DNA from 2 places in the Micromonospora sp. WMMD708 genome. Region 1 is predicted to be linked to the other one. Evidence: riboswitches for the same ligand, from Rfam matches in the RefSeq annotation. Region 1 holds a riboswitch; the other holds the start of a gene.
The links. A riboswitch is a leader RNA that binds a small molecule or an ion and turns the genes downstream of it on or off. The one in region 1 is predicted to bind S-adenosylmethionine.
Positions count from the first base shown of each region.

Region 2: another riboswitch for S-adenosylmethionine. It lies ahead of thrC (threonine synthase); the one in region 1 lies ahead of ACN260_RS15030 (ABC transporter substrate-binding protein).

Region 1 is NZ_CP186060.1:3,416,990-3,420,389, reverse strand. Features, by position in the region: gene ACN260_RS15035 (amino acid ABC transporter permease) at 1-600, opposite strand, end outside; gene ACN260_RS15030 (ABC transporter substrate-binding protein) at 643-1,539, opposite strand; gene ACN260_RS15025 (hypothetical protein) at 1,662-1,814, shown strand; SAM riboswitch class IV at 1,817-1,929, opposite strand; gene ACN260_RS15020 (winged helix-turn-helix transcriptional regulator) at 1,997-2,392, opposite strand; gene ACN260_RS15015 (SDR family oxidoreductase) at 2,513-3,361, shown strand.
Region 2 is NZ_CP186060.1:319,012-322,411, reverse strand. Features, by position in the region: gene thrC (threonine synthase) at 302-1,588, opposite strand; SAM riboswitch class I at 1,597-1,732, opposite strand; gene ACN260_RS01430 (hypothetical protein) at 2,044-2,763, shown strand; gene ACN260_RS01425 (DoxX family protein) at 2,807-3,256, opposite strand.

The sequences.
Region 1 (3,400 bases):
GCCGGTGTTGGCCGCGTAGTCCTGCCCGATCCGGAACAGTTCCCGCTGGCTGGCCAGCAGGCCCAGGAAGTAGACCAGGCTGGAGTCCTTGATCAGCGCGATCAGCTGGTTCACCCAGGCCGGCAGCACCCGGCGTATCCCCTGCGGGACGATGACCAGGCGCATCGCCTCACCCCAGGAGAACCCGAGCGCTCGGGCCCCCTCCAGCTGCGCCGCCTCGACGCTCTGGATGCCGGAGCGGAAGATCTCCCCGATGTACGCCGCGGCGATCAGCGACAGCGCCAGGATGCCCAGCGGGTACGGGTTGGGGCCCCACACCTGCATGCCGAGCGGGGCCAGGCCGACGCCGATCAGCAGGATGGTGGCGGCGGCCGGCAGACCCCGGAACACGTCGGTGTAGACCCGGGCCGGCCCCCGCAGCCAGCGGGTACGGGAGATGCCCGCCACGGCCAGCGCCATGCCCAGCACCGAGCCGAGCAGGGCGGCGGAGACCGCCAGGATCAGCGTGTTGGGCAGCCCGACGGTCAGCATCTCGGGCAGCGCCTCGCGCATGGAGTCCCAGTCGAAGAAGGTCTCCCACAGGGTGCTCAACGGATCCATCGTGTTTCTCCCACCGCCCCGCTCGCTGGTCTGGTCGTACCGTCAGGAGGTGGCCGACGCCGACGGCGTCGCCGCGCCCGGGGCGGTGACGTCGCCGCTGCCGGGGGTGAAGCCTTCCGGGATCGGCCGACCCGGGTAGTACTGCTCCTGGAGGCGGGTCCAGGTGCCGTCGGCGATCACCTCGTCGAGGCCCTTGTCCAGCGCCTCGCGTAGGGCGTCGTTGCCCTTGGCGACGGCGTACGCGGTGGGGGCCGGGCTCAGTTCGGTGGCCGCCACCGTGATCTTGCCGTTGCTGTCGGCGGCGGACTTCTCGCCGATCTCGGCGGGGGCGATCCAGGCGTCGGCGGTACCGGCCTTGAGCTGGTTGATCGCCCCGTTGTAGTCGGGCACCCGCACCGGGTCGAGCTTGCGCGAGGTGGCGTAGTCGTCCTGCACGGTGCCCTGCACGACCACCACCCGCTTGCCCGCGAGCTGGTCGAAGCCGGTGAGCGGGGAGCCGGCCGGCACGTCCAGGCCGAAGTAGCCGAAGTCGTAGCCGTTGCCGAAGTCGACGGTCTTCTTCCGCGCCTCGGTGACGGTGATCGAGGAACTGCCGACGTCGAACTTGCGGTTGTTGACCTGGGAGAGCAGCGCCGAGAAGTCGGTGCCGACGAACTCGACCTTCAGCCCGACCTTGCCGGCGACGGCGACGAGCAGGTCGTTGTCGAAGCCGGTGAACCTGCCGTCCTTGAGGTAGACGTTCGGTGGGGCGTCGGTGAGCGTGCCGGCGCGCAGCACACCGGGTTGGAGCAGGCCGTACGGGTTGTCGGCCGGCTCGGAGCCGCCGCCGCAGGCGGTCAGCGCGGTGCCGGCGAGCAGGGCGGCGACGCCGAGCGCGGCGACCCGCTTCCACGCGGCGCGGGGCAGTCGGGGGGCGGGCAGGGCAGGAAGGAATCGCACGGGTGTCTCCGGAGGTGGTCGGGCGGCGGCGGACGCGCGCCGCCGACGGGATGCCCACCGGGCATCCCGCTCGAGGTGTCACGGGAAGAGGGGTTCGACTAGCGGCGGCGACAGGAGTCGCTGTGCACCCGCATGAGGTCGACATGCCGCCGCCTGACCAGCCGGACGCCGACGGACCGTACGCCGGGTCGGGTCACGGCGGTGACGCCGCCACCGGGTGGGGCGGGTGGTTGGTACGACACGGCTTCTCCCTGATCGGTGTCGACCTGGGGTGACCAGGCCACGCTTGCACCGGGTCGTTCACCGGTGCCTGGTCCTCACCCGGAGCACCCCACCGTGGCGGAGGGTTGCCGGCCAGCGAGCCGGGGCTTGACGCTGGCGCTCATGACCTGCCCGAAATCTAGCAGCAGCGCCCCGCCGGTCGTCCACCCGTTATGACGGCCCTCACGTCCGCCCCTTACCGTCGGGCGGCCCGCGTGGTGGCCGGCGGGCGGCGCACCACCTCGGCGTCGTAGCGGACCCGGGCCGCCTGCACCTCGGCCAGGTGGGTGGTGGCCCAGGCTTCCAGGCCGGAGACCAGGTCGAGCAGGCTGCGGCCCAGGTCGGTGAGGGCGTAGTCGACCCGGGGCGGGACGCTGGCGTGCACGGTGCGGGTGACCAGGCCGTCGCGTTCCAGCCCGCGCAGGGTCTGGGTGAGCATCTTCTGGCTGATCCCGTCGATGTGCCCGGCCAGTTCGCCGTAGCGGCGTCCGCCGCCGGCGAGGGCGAGCACGACCAGCACGCTCCACCGGTCGCCGATCCGGTCGATGACCTGCCGGCTGCCGCAGTCGCGCTGGAACGGGTCGGGTCGCATCAGCTTACTCTCCATCAGTGCGTCACAAACTTCAAGGTGCCTACTCTCTGCCGGGAAGTATCGGCTCCCACCTGCGTGTTGGCCAGTACGACAAGAGAACGCCACCCGAAGGAGAGCGCCATGTCCGTCGTCGTCACCGGGGCCACCGGCCAGCTGGGCCGCCTGATCGTCGAATCCCTGCTGCGCCGGGGCGTACCCGCCGGGCAGATCGTGGCCCTCGGCCGCTCCGTGGACCGGCTCGCCGACCTCGCCGACCGGGGCGTCGTGGTGCGGGCGGCCGACTACACCGACCCCGAGTCGCTGCGCGCCGCCTTCGCCGACGCCGAGAAGCTGATGTTCGTCTCCGGCAGTGAGGTCGGCCAGCGGGTGCCCCAGCACCACAACGTGATCGAGGCCGCCCGACAGGCCGGCGTCGGTCTGGTCGTCTACACCAGCATCGCCCACGCCGACACCTCCGACCTGCTGCTGGCCACCGAACACCGGGCCACCGAGGAGGAACTGCGCGCCTCCGGGCTGCCGTACGTGCTGCTGCGCAACAGCTGGTACCTGGAGAACTACACAGGTCAGCTGCCCGGCTACCTGGCCCACGGGGTCGCCGGGTCGGCCGGCGACGGCCGGGTCAGCGCCGCCACCCGGGCCGACTACGCCGAGGCCGCCGCCGAGGTGCTCACCACCGACGGACACGCCGGTCAGGTCTACGAACTGGGCGGTGAGGCGTTCACCATGACCGAGTTGGCCGCCGAGGTGTCCCGCCAGAGTGGACGCGACGTAAGCTACACCGACCTGCCGGTGCCGGCGTACACCGAACTGCTCGTCTCCGCCGGGCTGCCCGAGCCCTACGCCGCCACCCTGGCCGACGCCGACCGGGGCATCGCCCACGGGGCGTTGTACGTGCCGGTGGAGCACCTGGAGAAGCTGCTCGGCCGCCGGCCCACCACCCTCGCCGAGGCGCTGCGCGTCGCCGGCTGACCCGGCGGCGACGGGCGGGCACGGCACCGGATAACCGGT
Region 2 (3,400 bases), 3.1 Mb from region 1:
ACGTTGGTCGGGAGGGACGTTCGCACAACGCCTCCGGCGTTGGGTCGCAAGAACTTGAAAAGTCTCCGGCGAAAGCCCTCCCGCACGGAGCATCTTCCGCCGCCCGGTTCCTGCCGTCAAGTCCTCCCCGGCGGGTTTTCACCACCCACCGCGAAAACCCGGTCACCCAGAGATCCACTCGGGCCGTCCTGCGCCCATGATCGACACAGTGGGACCGAAGAGGCGGTATCCCGGCCGGCTGACACCGCAACCTGCGCCCCGATGGGTCGACCACCCTGCACGGACCGGGGGCGCGCACGTGTCAGGAGAGGAGACCGGCGTCGCGGGCGGCCCGCAGGGACGGCTTGATCCGGTGGGTGGGGCCCACCTGACCGGCGACCGCGTCGATGGTCTTCAGTCCTTCCCCGGTGTTGAAGACGACAGTCTCCGCGGTCGGGTCGAGCCGGCCGGACTCGACGAGCTTGCGCAGTACCGCCACGGTCACCCCGCCGGCCGTCTCGGCGAAGACGCCCGTGGTACGGGCCAGCAGCCGGATGCCGGCGCGGATCTCGTCGTCGTCGACGTACTCCATCCAGCCGCCGGTACGCCGCACGGCCTCCAGGGCGTACAGGCCGGCGGCGGGGTCGCCGATGTTGAGGGACTTGGCGATGCCGGTCGGCCGGACCGGGGTGATGGTGTCGGTGTCGGCGTGCAGGGCGGCGGCGATCGGGTTGCAGCCGGCCGACTGGGCACCGAACACCCGCCAGCCCCCGGCCGGGGCCTCGACCAGGCCGATCTCGACCAGCTCGGTGAACGCCTTGTCGATCTTGGTGAGCAGTTCGCCGGAGGCCATCGGGATGACCACCTGGGCCGGGATGCGCCAGCCGAGCTGCTCGGCCACCTCGTACCCGAGGGTCTTGGACCCCTCGGCGTAGTAGGGCCGGACGTTGACGTTGACGAAGGCGGTGTCCTCGAACTCGTCGGTCTCCACCAGCTCGCCGCAGAGCCGGTTCACGTCGTCGTACGAGCCGTCGATGGCGACCAGGTCGCCACCGTAGACGGCGGTGGTGATCACCTTGCCCTGCTCCAGGTCGCCCGGGATGAAGACCACCGAGGGGGCGCCGGCGCGGGCCGCGTGGGCGGCCACCGAGTTGGCCAGGTTGCCGGTCGAGGCGCAGGCGAACCGCTCGAAGCCGAGCGCCTTCGCGGCGGTGAGCGCCACCGAGACCACCCGGTCCTTGAACGAGTGGGTCGGGTTGGCGCTGTCGTCCTTGACCCACAGCGGCGCGCTGATGCCCAGCTCGGCGGCGAGGTGGGGCGCCGCCACCAGCGGGGTCAGCCCCGGGTCCAGGGTGACCCGGGTGGCCGGGTCCTGACCGGCGGGCAGGAGGGCGGCGTACCGCCAGATGTTCTGCGGGCCGGCCTCGATCTGCTCGCGGGTGACGCGCGCCAGCGCGGCGGCGTCGTAGTCGACCTCCAGCGGGCCGAAACACTCGTAACAGGCATGCTGCGCGGCGAGCGGGTAGCGGGCGGAGCAGGCGCGGCAGACCAGGGCGCGGGCGGGGCTGGCGGCGGTGTCGATACCGGGGGCGGCGAGCGTCGACGTCATGTCGATTCCTCTCATCTTTCCCCGCATCGCACCCTGCGGCGGGGACGGAATTGGCACCTGCCCCGCCGGACGCTCAGCGATGAGCGCGCGGGGTGGTTGCCGGGGCGTCGTCGGGCCGTATCCCTCAGCCCCTCTGGATGAGGTATGCAGTTGTGGGACCGAGTCTAGGCAGCTTCGCGGCCATCGCCCAGCCCGCTTCCCACGGTGTGAACCATGGCGTCGGCCACCCCGCCGCCGGGCACCGACCGGACACCCCGGTCGGCACCGATGTTTCGGGGAAGTTTCCAGCTCAACACGTCCGTGAGCACCGGGTGGAGAAACCCGTACGCGACCCCCCGGTCGGCCCCTGACCGCGCTCCGACAGGCCGACCCTGGCGGGCCATGGAGCCGATGACCGGCATTGCCATCGATAAGTACGGTGCGGGTCATCTGATGTCGAGAGAGGACCCCCGGCAATGCGACGGATACCGTTGAGCCTCACCAGCCTCGCCCTGGTCTGCCTGCTCACCGCGTGCGGGGGTGAGCAGGGCACGACGGACGGGGCGGCGCCCACGGTCGGCCCGTCCACCGAGCCCTCCACCGCCTCTGTGCTGAACGCGGCCACGGCCGAGCCGACGCCCACCGGGGTCGAGCCGACCCAGCAGAAGAAGAGCACCCCCACCACCGCCCCGGCGGTCGCCACCACCCCCCCGGCACCGACGGTCAAGGCCCCGCTGACCTGCGCCCATCTGGCGGGTGCCAAGCTCGGCAGCAGCAAGACGCCCTACAACGGCTATCCGGACTACCTGCCGTTGACCGAGGGGCAGTGGTCGGGCGAGGACGGCGCCACCGTGACGCTCCAGAAGCCCTGCGGCATCGGCGACCTCGACGGTGACGGCGCGGACGACGCGGTCGGTGTGGTCGCGCTCAATTCCGGGGGCAGCGGCACCTTCTACACCGTCGCGGTGTGGCGCAACAACGGCGGCCTGCCGGTGTTCCGGGCGCTGACCGACCTCGGCGACCGGACCCCGGTCGTGTCGGTGAGCGTGGCCGGGCGGCGGGCCACCGTGGTCTGGTTGACCCGCAGCCCCAACCGGGGCATGGCCGAGCTGGACATCAAGCGCACCTCGGTCTACAAGCTCACCGGCAGCACCCTCGCCGAGGTGAGCCACACCGACGCCCCCTACAACCCCTGACCGGCCGCGTCGCCGGGACGGCCCGGCGACGCGGGTCGGTATGTCAGACCGGCACCGAGGCGGGCTCGGAGGCCGGCGTCGCCGGGGCGTCGGAGCGCCGGCGGCCGAGCAGCGTGTCGAGCGCCCAGGCACCCGGGCCGAGGACCGCGATCAGCAGGAACGACCAGCAGAACAGCGCGGACAGCTCACCGCCGTTGCGCAGTGGCAGCAGGCCCTCCGGCTGGTGCACCACGAAGTAGGCGTACGCCATCGAGCCGGACGCGAGCAGCGCCGCGGGCCGGGTGAAGAGACCGGCAAGCACCAGCGCGCCACAGACCAGCTGGATCAGCGCGGCCCACCAGCCCGGCCAGGTGCCGAGCGGGACAGCCTTGCCGGTCACCGGGTTGCCGCCGAACAACCCGAAGACCGACGACAGGCCGTGCAGCATGAACAGCAGGCCGATGACCATGCGGTACAGGGACAGGGTCGGCCCGCCGAGCCGAGAGACGTTCATGGGAACCTCCATGGAAGGGATTACTTCCCACCCATGATGAGGCATCGAAGCACTTAAATCGATAAATTCTTTGTTTCTGGGAAGATCCCGCCGCGCGACAATACCCCACCCCCCGCGCCACGGGTCGCCCCCCGCCGGCCGACG